4 regions of the Thalassotalea sp. PLHSN55 genome follow, and region 1 is predicted to be linked to each of the others. Evidence: predicted binding sites of a transcription regulator. Region 1 holds the regulator's gene; each other region holds the start of a gene.
The links. The regulator NrdR, encoded in region 1, represses ribonucleotide reductase genes. The targets are predictions, from matches to a motif close to AAACACNANATNTNGTGTTT.
Positions count from the first base shown of each region.

Region 1 (3,199 bases):
AGCAAATGCTGCTGTTTTCCAAGCACTTGTTAAGCCTGGCGGAAAAGTACTAGGTATGAGTCTTGCTCATGGTGGTCACTTAACGCATGGTTCTCATGTTAACTTTTCTGGTAAATCTTACGAAGCTATTCAATATGGCTTACACCCAGAAACGGGTTTAATTGATTATGAAGAAATTGAACGTTTGGCATTAGAGCACAAGCCTGAAATGTTAATTGGCGGTTTCTCTGCTTACTCAGGCATTGTTGACTGGGCACGCATGCGTGAAATTGCTGACAAAGTTGGCGCATATTTCATGGTTGATATGGCTCACGTTGCAGGTCTTGTTGCTGCTGGTTTATACCCGAACCCAGTACCTCATGCACATGTTGTAACAACAACTACGCACAAAACATTAGCTGGCCCTCGTGGCGGTTTAATTGTTTCAGGCTGTGATGACGAAGATGTTTATAAAAAATTAAACTCTGCAGTATTCCCAGGTGGTCAAGGTGGCCCTCTAATGCACGTTATCGCGGCTAAAGCGGTTGCTTTTAAAGAAGCATTAGAGCCAGAATTTAAAGCTTACCAACAAAAAGTGTTAGACAACGCGAAAGCGATGGTAGCGGTATTACAAGAACGTGGTTACAAAGTTGTTTCTAACGGTACTGAAAACCACTTATTGTTATTAGACCTAATTGACAAAGATATTACCGGTAAAGATGCTGACGCTGCCTTAGGCCGTGCACACATCACAGTAAACAAAAACTCTGTACCAAATGATCCACGTTCACCATTTGTAACCTCTGGTCTTCGTTTAGGTACGCCAGCGATTACTCGCCGTGGTTTTGGTGTTGAAGAAACTAAAGCATTAACTGGCTGGATTTGTGATATTTTAGACGATATCAACAACGAAGAAACTATTGCTAAAGTACAAGAGCAAGTAAAAGAGATTTGTGCTCGTTTACCTGTTTACGCTTAAGTAAATAACTATCGCTTGCTAGGCTAGTAACTTAGCTCATAAATAGTTTAAAATGGCCGCATTCGCGGTCATTTTTGTATCGGTTAATAAATAATTACTGATAAATAGCCGCACCCATTTTCGGAGCCACCATGTATTGCCCATTTTGTTCAGCTGTAGACACTAAAGTTATTGACTCTCGTCTAGTCTCAGACGGTCACCAAGTTAGGCGTCGTCGAGAGTGTGTAGACTGTCATGAGCGCTTTACCACGTTTGAATCAGCAGAGCTGGTTATGCCGCGCATCATCAAGCGCGACGGCTCTCGTGAACCGTTTAACGAAGATAAAATGCGTAATGGCTTATTACGCGCCTTAGAAAAACGTCCGGTAAGCCTTGAGCAAACAGAGCTCGCGGTAAATAAATTAAAATCGCAATTACGTGCTACCGGTGAACGCGAAGTGGGTAGTGAAATGCTAGGTAACTTGATCATGGAGCAATTAAAGCAATTAGACAAAGTGGCCTATGTGCGTTTTGCTTCCGTTTACCGTTCATTTGAAGATATTCGTGAGTTTGGCGAAGAAATTGCCCGCCTTGGCGATGAAAGTAAAAGTAGCTAAATGAGTACCTTTAGCCTGCAAGATCACGCCTTTATGCAGCGAGCTATTCGTCTTGCTAAAAAAGGCCATTACACCACATCACCCAATCCTAATGTTGGTTGTGTATTGGTTTTAAATAATGAAATTATCGGCGAAGGCTTTCATCAAAAAGCCGGACAAGGGCACGCCGAAGTAAACGCGATAGCTGATGCAAAAGCTAACGGTTTTGATACTCAAGGCGCCACAGCTTATGTCACCTTAGAGCCTTGTAGCCATTTTGGACGAACACCGCCTTGTGCTCAGGGCTTGATAAAGGCGGGCGTTAAACAGGTTATTGCCGCTATGGTTGATCCTAATCCAGAAGTTTCAGGCAGAGGTTTAGCTATGCTTGAACAGGCGGGCATTAAAACGCAAGTTGGTTTATTAAATGCAGATGCTTTAGCGCTAAACCCGGGCTTTATCAAACGCATGACCAAAAACTTACCTTATGTGCGCTGTAAGTTAGCAGCAAGCCTTGATGGTAAAACGGCAATGGCCAATGGTGAAAGCAAGTGGATAACATCTTCACCGGCACGAGAAAATGTTCAACAATTACGCGCGCAAAGCTGCGCAATTATTAGCGGCGCAACGTCAATCATTACAGATAACGCCAAAATGTCGGTGCGTTGGCAAGAGCTAGGCGAATTAAAAAACAGCTATGCAGAGTCTGATTTAAGACAACCTGTGCGCGTTATTATCGACTCGCAAAACCGGCTTACGCCTGACTTGGCACTTTTTCAAATACCCTCGCCAATAATATTAGTTAGAACAGCTATTGAAAACTTACCAAAGTGGCCTCATTTTGTAGAGCAGGTTGTTTGTAAAACGGTTAAAAACTCTCAAGATCAAGAAAAAATCGATTTACCCGCGTTAATTGCGCTATTGGCAGAACGTGGCCTAAACGACATTTTAGTTGAGTCAGGTGCACAATTAGCGGGCGCATTCATTGAGCAAAACTTGGTTGATGAACTAATTCTATTTCAAGCCCCTAAATTATTAGGTAGTGACGGCAAAAGCTTAGTGGCAATGCCGAGTATTGAAACCTTGAGTTCAGCTAAAAATTTAGTCGTAAAAGATATTAGAATGGTCGGCCCAGACATTCGTATTACAGCAAAATTTAAACCTTAAATTAACGAGTTACAGAGTATTAAATATGTTTACCGGAATAATTGAAGCGGTAGGAAGTATTAAAGCCATTAATGTTAACGCTGATGGCGCACGCGTAGAAGTGGCAACAGGTTCGCTTGATATGAGCGACGTTAACCTAGGTGACTCGATTGCCACTAATGGTGTTTGTTTAACGGTTGTCGCCTTTGACCAACACAGCTACAGCGCTGATGTATCAAATGAAACTCTGAAATATACCGGTTTTAGTCATTACCGTGTTGGCCAAAAAGTGAATTTAGAAAAAGCCATGTTACCAACAACACGTTTTGGTGGTCATATGGTTTCTGGCCATGTCGACGCTGTTTGTGAAGTTGCCAGTATTAAAAATACCGGTAACAGTACAGAATACTGGCTGACAATGTCAGAAGAAATCGCCCCTTATATCGCGCACAAAGGCTCAGTGACGATTGACGGCACCAGCTTAACTGTTAACAAGGTTACGGAAGATCAGTTTATGCTA
Region 1 is NZ_JBPDIH010000007.1:273,885-277,083, forward strand. Features, by position in the region: gene glyA (serine hydroxymethyltransferase) at 1-958, shown strand, start outside; gene nrdR (transcriptional regulator NrdR) at 1,090-1,554, shown strand; gene ribD (bifunctional diaminohydroxyphosphoribosylaminopyrimidine deaminase/5-amino-6-(5-phosphoribosylamino)uracil reductase RibD) at 1,555-2,700, shown strand; gene ACRRSQ_RS15275 (riboflavin synthase) at 2,726-3,199, shown strand, end outside.

Region 2 (3,199 bases), on a different contig from region 1:
AGTAACCTTTGTCGGTAACGCCATTCATTACGCCAAATTCAGTGGCGTCAAGCTTACAAAAACGACTGCATAAGTTTTCACTTGGCGTGCTGTATAAGCTAAAACCATAGCCGGTTTCCGCTTTCCAACTGTCGGTTGCATTACGCAAATATTGTATAATTTCAAGCCCTTTTACGCGCAAGCTTTCGCTATCAAACATATGAGTTTCATCACCATAAAGCGCGTTAATGGTTTCATGCAAACCAATGTAGCCCAGTGAAATTGAAGCGCGGCCGTTTTTAAATATTTGCGCAACATTATCGTCGGCTTTTAAGCGCACGCCACAAGCACCTTCCATATACAGTACTGGCGCAACACGAGCTTTAACCCCTTCTAAGCGAGCAATACGAGTATCAAGCGCGCGGCGTGCTAATTGTAAACGTTCATCAAGTAAGCTGAAAAATGCCGATTCATCGCCTTTTGCTTCTATTGCAATACGCGGTAGGTTTAAGCTAACAACACCAATATTGTTGCGCCCTTCATGAATTTCTTGACCCTTTTCTTCATAGGTTGATAAAAAGCTACGACAACCCATCGGCGTTTTAAACGAACCGGTCACTTTCACCACTTGTTCATAGTTTAAAATATCTGGATACATGCGTTTTGACGCACATTTTAATGCCAAGCGTTTAATGTCGTAGTTCGGATCTTGGGCTTTATGATTTAGGCCATCTTTAATGGCAAACACTAATTTCGGGAAAATCGCGGTTTTCTTATTCTTGCCTAAACCGGCAATGCGGTTTTCAAGAATCGATTGCTGAATTAAACGTGACTGCCACGTTTCACCTAAACCAAAACCAAAGGTAACAAAAGGCGTTTGACCATTAGCGGTATGCAAGGTATTTACTTCGTATTCAAGTGATTGAAACGCGTCGTAACACTCTTTTTCCGTGCGCGCACGAGCAAATACTTCCGCGTTTGGAATATCCCATTCTTGGGCAATAGTTAAATGTTTTTCATAACTTGCGCTCACATACGGGGCAAGTACTTCATCGATGCGGTTAATGGTCGTGCCGCCGTAAATATGGCTGGCAACTTGGGCAATAATTTGCGCTGTGACCGCAGTCGCGGTAGAAATGGATTTTGGCGTATCAATTTCCGCATTTCCCATTTTAAAGCCGCGCGTTAACATGCCATCAAGATCAATTAACATGCAGTTAAACATTGGGAAAAATGGCGCGTAATCAAGATCGTGGTAATGAATTTCACCACGCTGATGCGCGCTAACAATATCACGCGGCAAAATGTGCTTATTGGCATAATGTTTAGCAACAATACCGGCAAGTAAATCGCGCTGAGTAGGTATGACTTTGCTGTCTTTATTGGCATTTTCATTCAAAATGCTGGCATCGCTTTGATCAATGAGGCCGCGAATATCATTGTTCAGTTGGCTACTTTGTTCACGGGCAATGTCACGATCATGGCGATATTCAATATACGCTCGAGCGATTTCGCGGTGTGGCCCTGACATCAAAATATCTTCAACCATATCTTGAATTTGACCGATCTCAACTTGCTCAACATCCTTGAACTGAGAGAACACAGTTTCGGCAACATCTAACGCATAGTTGTTGTCTATTACCGCAACCGTTTCTGCTGCGCTGATGATTGCTTGTTGGATGCGTGCAATGTCGAAGGCTACGCGACAGCCATCGCGTTTAATCACTACCGGTTTCACTAAGAATTCCTTATTTATCATTATAACGACAGTGTTACTAAAGATTACTTAATAAAACAAAAACACTAAATATAGTAGTTTTAAAAATACGCAACACTAGATGCGGTGTATTAGACGAGAATACGACAAATGAGTTATTGATCTAGATCAAGGTTTGTTGAGGTGGTGCAATAAGCAAGCAATACCGGATTTTTCGGCTAAAAACCGTTAAATTAGCGCGGAAAATGTCAAGAGGGAAACGCGTTAATTAACGCATAGTTTTGTTTGGTGTTTGTAAATTTTTGAGTATTTTTCGACAAAGCAGGTACAGATAAAATGCAACAAAAAAGCCAGTAAAAAATACTTTTACTGGCTTTACCTTTTAAATTGTTCTGCTTATTTAGGCGATAAAAGGAATTAGCTTTCGCTGTCAGCTTCTTTATTTTCTTCTTTAACGATTTTAGCAATACCCAGTTCAACTAATTGATCAGGGTTTGCATGACCTGGTGCATTCGTTAACGGACATGCCGCAGTCGTTGTTTTCGGGAACGCCATTACGTCGCGAATTGAACTAGCGCCGGTCATTAACATCACTAAACGGTCAAGACCAAAAGCAAGACCTGCATGTGGTGGCGCGCCGTATTCTAGAGCTTCAAGTAAGAAACCAAATTTCTCTTGTGCTTCTTCGTCGCTAATACCTAAAATTCTAAATACTGCCGCTTGCATGTCTTGGTTATGAATACGTACCGAACCACCGCCTAATTCACAGCCGTTTAAGACCATGTCGTATGCATCAGATAATGCGCCAACTGGGTTTGCTTCTAACTCTGCTGCTGTTAGGTTGGTTGGTGCGGTAAATGGGTGATGAAGCGCGTGCATGTGGCCGTCGATTTCTTCAAACATTGGGAAGTCTACAACCCAAAGTGGTTTCCACTCACCTTGTAATAAATCTAAGTCTTCACCCAGTTTTAAACGAAGTGCGCCCAATGATTCGGTTACTACGTTGTAGTTGTCAGAGCCGAAGAAAATAATGTCGCCCGATTGTGCGTTAACGCGATCTAATAAGGTATTAACCGCATCTTCGCTTAAGAATTTTAAGATTGGCGATTGCAAACCTTCAAGGCCAGCAGCGCGATCGTTAACCTTCATCCATGGCATGCCTTTGGCGCCATAAATGCCAACAAATTTGGTTAATTCGTCAATGCCTTTACGTGAAAATTTCGCTGCGCCTTGTGGTACGTTAATCACCGCAACACGGCCTTTTTCGTCATTCGCTGGGCCTGAGAATACTTTAAATTCTACGTCTTTTAAAATATCAGCAACGTCAGTAATTTCTAATGGGTTACGCAGGTCAGGCTTGTCTGAACCAAAACGTGTCATCGCTTCGCTGTATGGCATACGCGGGAATTCACCTAAATCAACATCAAGCATTTTGATGAATAATTCACGGATCATTTTCTCAGTCACGCCCATCACTTCTTCAGCGCTCATGAAAGATGTTTC
Region 2 is NZ_JBPDIH010000004.1:78,527-81,725, forward strand. Features, by position in the region: gene nrdD (anaerobic ribonucleoside-triphosphate reductase) at 1-1,717, opposite strand, end outside; gene aspS (aspartate--tRNA ligase) at 2,114-3,199, opposite strand, start outside.
Region 2: the regulator NrdR is predicted to act here: its motif matches at 1,809-1,828, upstream of nrdD (anaerobic ribonucleoside-triphosphate reductase).

Region 3 (3,199 bases), on a different contig from region 1:
ACGACTATATTTAGCATGCAATACTGCGCCTTTAATTTTATCGCCTACTTTAATGCCATCTTTCGCCATTTCAGGGCGCTTGTGTAACATCGCTGCGGTAACGGTAAATTCTTTTGCCAAAATAGGCGCCGGACCTTTTTCTTTCGCTAGCTCTAACGCGGCTTGCCAACCGGTTACCGCCAATACTTTTGACGCTTCTTCGGTAAAGGCAATGGCTTCTGGGCTGTTATATGGCATTTTCAACATGGTCATCGCTGAGCCTAAACCTAAATAGCCCATGCCATGACGGCGTTTATTTTGAATTTCAATGCGCTGCTCTTCTAGCGGTAAACCGTTAATTTCAACCACGTTATCAAGCATGCGAGTAAATACGCTGACCACTTCTCTAAATTTGTCCCAATTAAAACGCGCTTGCTCGGTAAATGGGTTCTCAACAAATTTCACTAAGTTGACTGAACCTAAAAGGCATGCGCCGTGCGGCGGTAAAATTTGTTCGCCGCAAGGGTTACTGGCACGAAGCTGTTCACAGAACCAGTTGTTATTCATGTCGTTTGCATGGTCGATAAGTAAGAAACCTGGCTCGGCATAATCAAAGGTATTAGCCATGATCATATCCCAAAGCCTTGAAGCGGCAATGGTATTGTAAATACGACAGGCGATTTGTCCGGTTTCATTAACAATATAACCGTGCTCTTTCACGTACTCGGCTTCAAAATGGTTTTCTTTATAAACAATTTTTGAACTGTCGGTTAAATCAAATGCTTCTGTTGCGAGTTCTTTTTCAGAAATAGGAAACACTAACGGCCAAACTGAGTCAGACTTTACCGCTTCCATAAACTCATCTGTTATAAGCAACGATAAGTTAAATTGACGCAGGCGACCGTCTTCACGTTTAGCTAAAATAAATTCTTTTACATCAGGGTGTGAAACATCAAACACGCCCATTTGTGCGCCGCGGCGACCACCGGCCGAGCTTACGGTAAAACACATTTTGTCGAAAATATCCATAAACGACAACGGACCTGACGTGGTAGCCCCCGCGCCTGCAACATAAGCGCCGCTAGGTCTAAGTGTTGAAAACTCATAACCAATGCCACAACCTGCTTTTAAGGTTAAACCCGACTCATGCACGCGACTTAAAATGCCGGTCATAGAATCGCTAATGGTGCCAGAAACCGTGCAGTTAATGGTTGACGTTGCCGGTTTGAATTTTTCAGCACCAGCATTTGAAATAACGCGACCTGCTGGGTATGCACCAGCTTCCATCGCCCATTTAAATTTTTGCTGCCACTTTTTCTTATCTTTTGGCTCGATTGCCGCCAAGGCAGAAGCGACACGTTCAAAGGTTTGGTCAATGCTATTTTCTTGCGCGACACCATGTTTATCTTTAAGGCGATATTTTTTATCCCAGATATCTAGCGAAGCAGCTTGAAGTTCAATTTCTTGAGTGGTTTTTGTCGCGACATTGTTAAGCATGAGTTTTTCCAAAACAGTTTTTTATGGAGCCTATGATAACGGTAATATTTGATAAAGCAAGCGACAAAACACAACATATAGATTAATTAAAAACACAAAACACTATATATTGTATTTTGTGATTTTAATCACTTTTGGCAAAAAAACAAAAAATTGATGAAAATGCACCCAAGTACAAAGAAATATACTAATAAAAAATTATCGATTGCTTAAAGTTTGCGCGTAATTTTAAACACACAGTAGAAGAGTCGACGTTAATAAATAAGTCGATTACGATTGCAAAGAAATTGTAATAGATTTAGTGAAAGGAATATGTAACAAGTGTTAGCCCAGCATTAGCTTATTAGTTGCTAATGCCAAGCCTATCGAAAATAATTAAAAGCTTAAGGTAAGTGTTCGCTGGCTAAATAATCGTGCGATTGCATTTCTTGTAAGCGAGACAAACAACGTTTAAATTCAAAAACCAGTCGTCCATCACAATATAGATCTTCAAGTGCAACTTGCGCAGAAATGATTAATTTCACATTTCGTTCGTAAAATTCATCCACCAACGCAATAAATCGTCGCGCTGCGTCATCACAATCACCATTCATTTGCGTAACATGGGCAAGCAACACCGTATGGTATAACTTACTGATTTCCATGTAATCGCCCTGACTTCTTGCACTTTCACATAGCTCTGAAAATTCAAAATGCACTACGCCATCCGAAACCTCAACAGTGGCAAGTTTTCGATTATTAATATCGATTGTCGTATTTTTTGACCCCGGCTCACAAGAAAGCTGTTCAAAATAACGGAATAAGTTTTCGTCAGCTTTTTGATCGAGCGGGTAATGATAAATTTCCGCTTGCTCTAAGGTGCGCAAACGATAATCAACACCGCTATCAACATTTACCACATCAGTATGCTGATTAATTAATGCGATGGCTGGTAAAAATCGCGCCCGCTGCAAACCGTTACGGTACAGCTCATCAGGAATAATGTTTGAGGTTGCAACCAAGGTAACGTTATGGGCAAATAGCTCTTCAAATAAAGTGCCTAAAATCATCGCATCAGTAATGTCTGAAACAAAAAATTCGTCAAAGCAAATAATACAAGTTTCGTCGGCAAAACGTTTGGCAATGATCTTTAGCGGATCAGATTGCCCGGTTAAGGTTTTCAATTCTTGATGAACACGGTGCATAAATCGATGAAAATGCACGCGCATTTTATTTTCAAATGGCAGGCAGTCATAAAAGGTATCAACTAAATAGGTTTTACCGCGACCAACACCGCCCCAAAAGTAGAGTCCTTGAATTGACTTTTTAGGTTGCTTATCAACAACACGCTTCCAGCGGTTTAATACTTTTTTAAAACCCGACACCGGCAAAGGTTTGTTTTGCAGGTCTTCATATAAACGCTGCAGATGTTTGACCGCGTTTTCTTGAGCAGCATCGTATTGAAAATCGTCACGAGCTAAATCTTGGTTATACTTATCTAAAGGCGAAAGATTAATCATTTACCAACCATTTCATTAAAAGGAGCTTGAAAAAAATTAAATTGCAAACATATTCACTATATATGCAAGGTTAAGCGCGTTATATTATCCATTAGTCGCTATTTATTTAGTTATATGGTTATTTTCACTAATTTTTGTCTTGAATACAATTAAGGTCGTACAGTATGAGTGTAGGTATAGGGTTAATTATTTTTATTATTGGTGCAATTGCTGGCTTTGTTATC
Region 3 is NZ_JBPDIH010000002.1:525,434-528,632, forward strand. Features, by position in the region: gene ACRRSQ_RS05440 (adenosylcobalamin-dependent ribonucleoside-diphosphate reductase) at 1-1,476, opposite strand, end outside; gene zapE (cell division protein ZapE) at 1,860-2,975, opposite strand; gene ACRRSQ_RS05450 (YhcB family protein) at 3,140-3,199, shown strand, end outside.
Region 3: the regulator NrdR is predicted to act here: its motif matches at 1,574-1,593, upstream of ACRRSQ_RS05440 (adenosylcobalamin-dependent ribonucleoside-diphosphate reductase).

Region 4 (3,199 bases), on a different contig from region 1:
TCGATTGGGCTGAAAGCTTCGATTTAAAATGTATAGACGCAGCTGGCATTCATTATAACCCGTTAAATGAAAATCATAAGCTAACTACAGAGCTAGATGTTAACTATATTCTTTGCTGCCAAAAATTGTAAATTATGACTAAAAATTCAAAGCTAAATAAACCGCAAGGTATTCTATTTGATCTTGACGGTACCTTATTAGATACCGCCAATGATCTTGGCGAAACCTTAAATTATATTTTACGAAAACATCAGTTTCCTGAAATAGCACGTGAACGCTATCGACCGGTTGCCTCAGACGGTGCTTTAGGTTTATTAAAGCTTGGTTTTGGCGATGCACTCGAACAATTCGATTATGAATCACTACGTGCTGAATTTTTAGCGCACTATCAAGAAAATATCGCCGTACATACTTGCTTATATGATGGAGTCGAGGAACTATTATCGACTTTAGATAATGCCAATATTCCTTGGGGAATAGTGACTAATAAACCGCAAGGGTTAACCGAGTTATTACTGCCAAATTTTGAAGCGTTAGATACATCAAAAGTGATGGTAGGCGGAGACACCTTAGCGCAACGAAAGCCTCACCCTGCGCCTATTCTACATGCGTGTAAAGCGCTAAATATAGCAGAAAATCAATGTATTTATGTTGGTGATGCGCCAAGAGACATTGAAGCAGGCAATGCCGCTAACATGTTTACCATTGCGGCTAAATGGGGTTATATCGACGATACTGAGCAATGTAAAACTTGGCAAGCTGACTACTTAGCTGATTCGCCAACAGATATATTGCCGTATATTGTTTAACCAGATTGTTTTAATTTCAACCACCTCGAGTAACTTTATGATTTAAATATACTTATCTGTTTATATAGCAGATAGGTATATAAAGGTAATTTATAAACTAACATTTATTATATACCTAAAAAAATTACAAAAATAAACGTTGCCTTTCGTAAAAATCAAAATTGAAAAGCGCTTCTACGTTAGTCATCACTAACCACGAAAAGATACGCTAAAAAAGAGCAAATACTCTGTAATATTAATACTTGCAAAACAGCGTAAAGCTCATTATCTTGTGATGAGTTTTTAAAACACCCCCTAGATATAGTGTATCTATTAAACAATCTGCAGTTTAAATACACTATTGGTTGTTTTAGAAGCACATAAAATAAAAAGCCATTAATCAGGAAAAATGGCGACAAAATGCAACTACAATCCAGCACAGGTCTTTCATGAATAGTAACCTCTTTGTAACTAAGCGTAATGGCGAGAAAGAAGCCATCGATTTAGAAAAAATCCATCGTGTAATCGCATGGGCAGCCGCCGGCTTAGACGATGTTTCAGTATCTCAAGTTGAATTAAAATCACATATTCAATTTTATGACGGCATAAAAACTGAAGATATTCATGAAACCATCATCAAAGCTGCCGCAGATTTAATTTCAGAAGAAACACCTGATTATCAATATTTATCCGCAAGGCTTGCGATATTCCATTTACGCAAAAAAGCCTACGGTAAATTTGAACCACCTAAGTTATACGAACATGTGGTTAAATTGGTCGAAGCAGGTAAATACGACCAGCATTTATTAGCCGATTATAGCCAAGCGGAATTTGAGCAAATGGAAGCGCTTATTGATCACAGTCGTGATTTAACATTCAGCTACGCAGCTGTTAAGCAGCTTGAAGGCAAATACCTAGTTCAAAACCGTGTTACCGGTGAAATATATGAAAGTGCACAATTTTTATATATGTTAGTTGCGGCTTGTTTATTTGCAAAATATCCAAACGAGACACGACTGTCTTATGTTGAAGGCTTTTATAACGCTATTTCAACCTTTAAAATATCGTTACCTACGCCAATTATGGCAGGTGTTCGTACCCCTACCCGTCAATTTTCGTCTTGTGTTCTTATTGAATGTGGAGACAGTTTAGATTCAATTAATGCAACCTCTAGTGCCATTGTGAAATACGTTTCGCAACGTGCCGGAATTGGTGTTAATGCAGGTAGAATTCGTGCCTTAGGTAGCAGTATTCGCAATGGTGAAGCATTCCATACTGGCTGTATTCCTTTTTATAAACATTTCCAAACAGCGGTAAAAAGCTGCTCGCAAGGGGGTGTTCGTGGTGGCGCAGCCACTCTATTCTACCCATTGTGGCATTTAGAAGTAGAGAGCTTATTAGTATTAAAAAATAACCGAGGCGTTGAAGAAAACCGTGTTCGCCACCTTGATTATGGGGTGCAATTTAACAAGGTTATGTATCAACGTCTTATTAAAGGCGAGTCAATCACATTATTCAGCCCAAGTGATGTGCCTGGCCTTTACGATGCATTTTTCGAAGATCAAGAAAAGTTCGAACAGCTTTACCTACAATACGAAGCTGATGACAGTATTCGTAAAAAACGCATTAAAGCGATTGAATTATTTACACTGTTTGCTCAAGAACGCGCAAGCACTGGCCGCATCTACTTACAAAATGTCGATCACTGTAATACTCATAGTCCGTTTGACCCATTAAAAGCCCCTATTCGTCAAAGTAATTTATGTTTAGAAATTGCACTACCAACTAAACCAATGGAAGACGTTAACGATGCTAACGGCGAAATAGCGCTATGTACGCTGTCAGCCTTTAACCTTGGTGCGATTGAGAGTTTAGATGAATTAGATGGATTAGCAGATCTTGCAGTTCGAGCGCTTGACAGTTTATTAGATTACCAAGACTACCCAGTGCCCGCAGCATATAGCGCAACAATGGGACGCAGAACCTTAGGTATAGGCGTTATTAACTACGCTTATTACTTAGCGAAAAATGAAGTATTTTATTCAAATGGCAGTGCTAATAACTTAACACACCGCACCTTTGAAGCAATCCAATATTATTTATTAAAAGCGTCAAATCAATTAGCGAAAGAGCAAGGTGCTTGCCCTAAATTTGACGAAACTCGTTTGTCGCAAGGCATTTTACCTATCGATACTTACAAAAAAGAAATCGATAATATTACAGGCGAAAAACTTCACTTAGATTGGGAAGGATTGCGAGCGAGCATTAAAGAGTACGGCGTTCGAAACTCAACGGTTTCTGCACTTATGCCATCAGAAACGTCTTCTCAAATTTCTAACGCAACCAATGGTATTGAGCCACCACGTGGTTTAATTAGCGTAAAAGCCAGTAAAGATGGTGTGTTAAAACAA
Region 4 is NZ_JBPDIH010000012.1:81,034-84,232, forward strand. Features, by position in the region: gene ubiG (bifunctional 2-polyprenyl-6-hydroxyphenol methylase/3-demethylubiquinol 3-O-methyltransferase UbiG) at 1-131, shown strand, start outside; gene ACRRSQ_RS18730 (HAD family hydrolase) at 135-809, shown strand; gene nrdA (class 1a ribonucleoside-diphosphate reductase subunit alpha) at 1,238-3,199, shown strand, end outside.
Region 4: the regulator NrdR is predicted to act here: its motif matches at 1,099-1,118, upstream of nrdA (class 1a ribonucleoside-diphosphate reductase subunit alpha).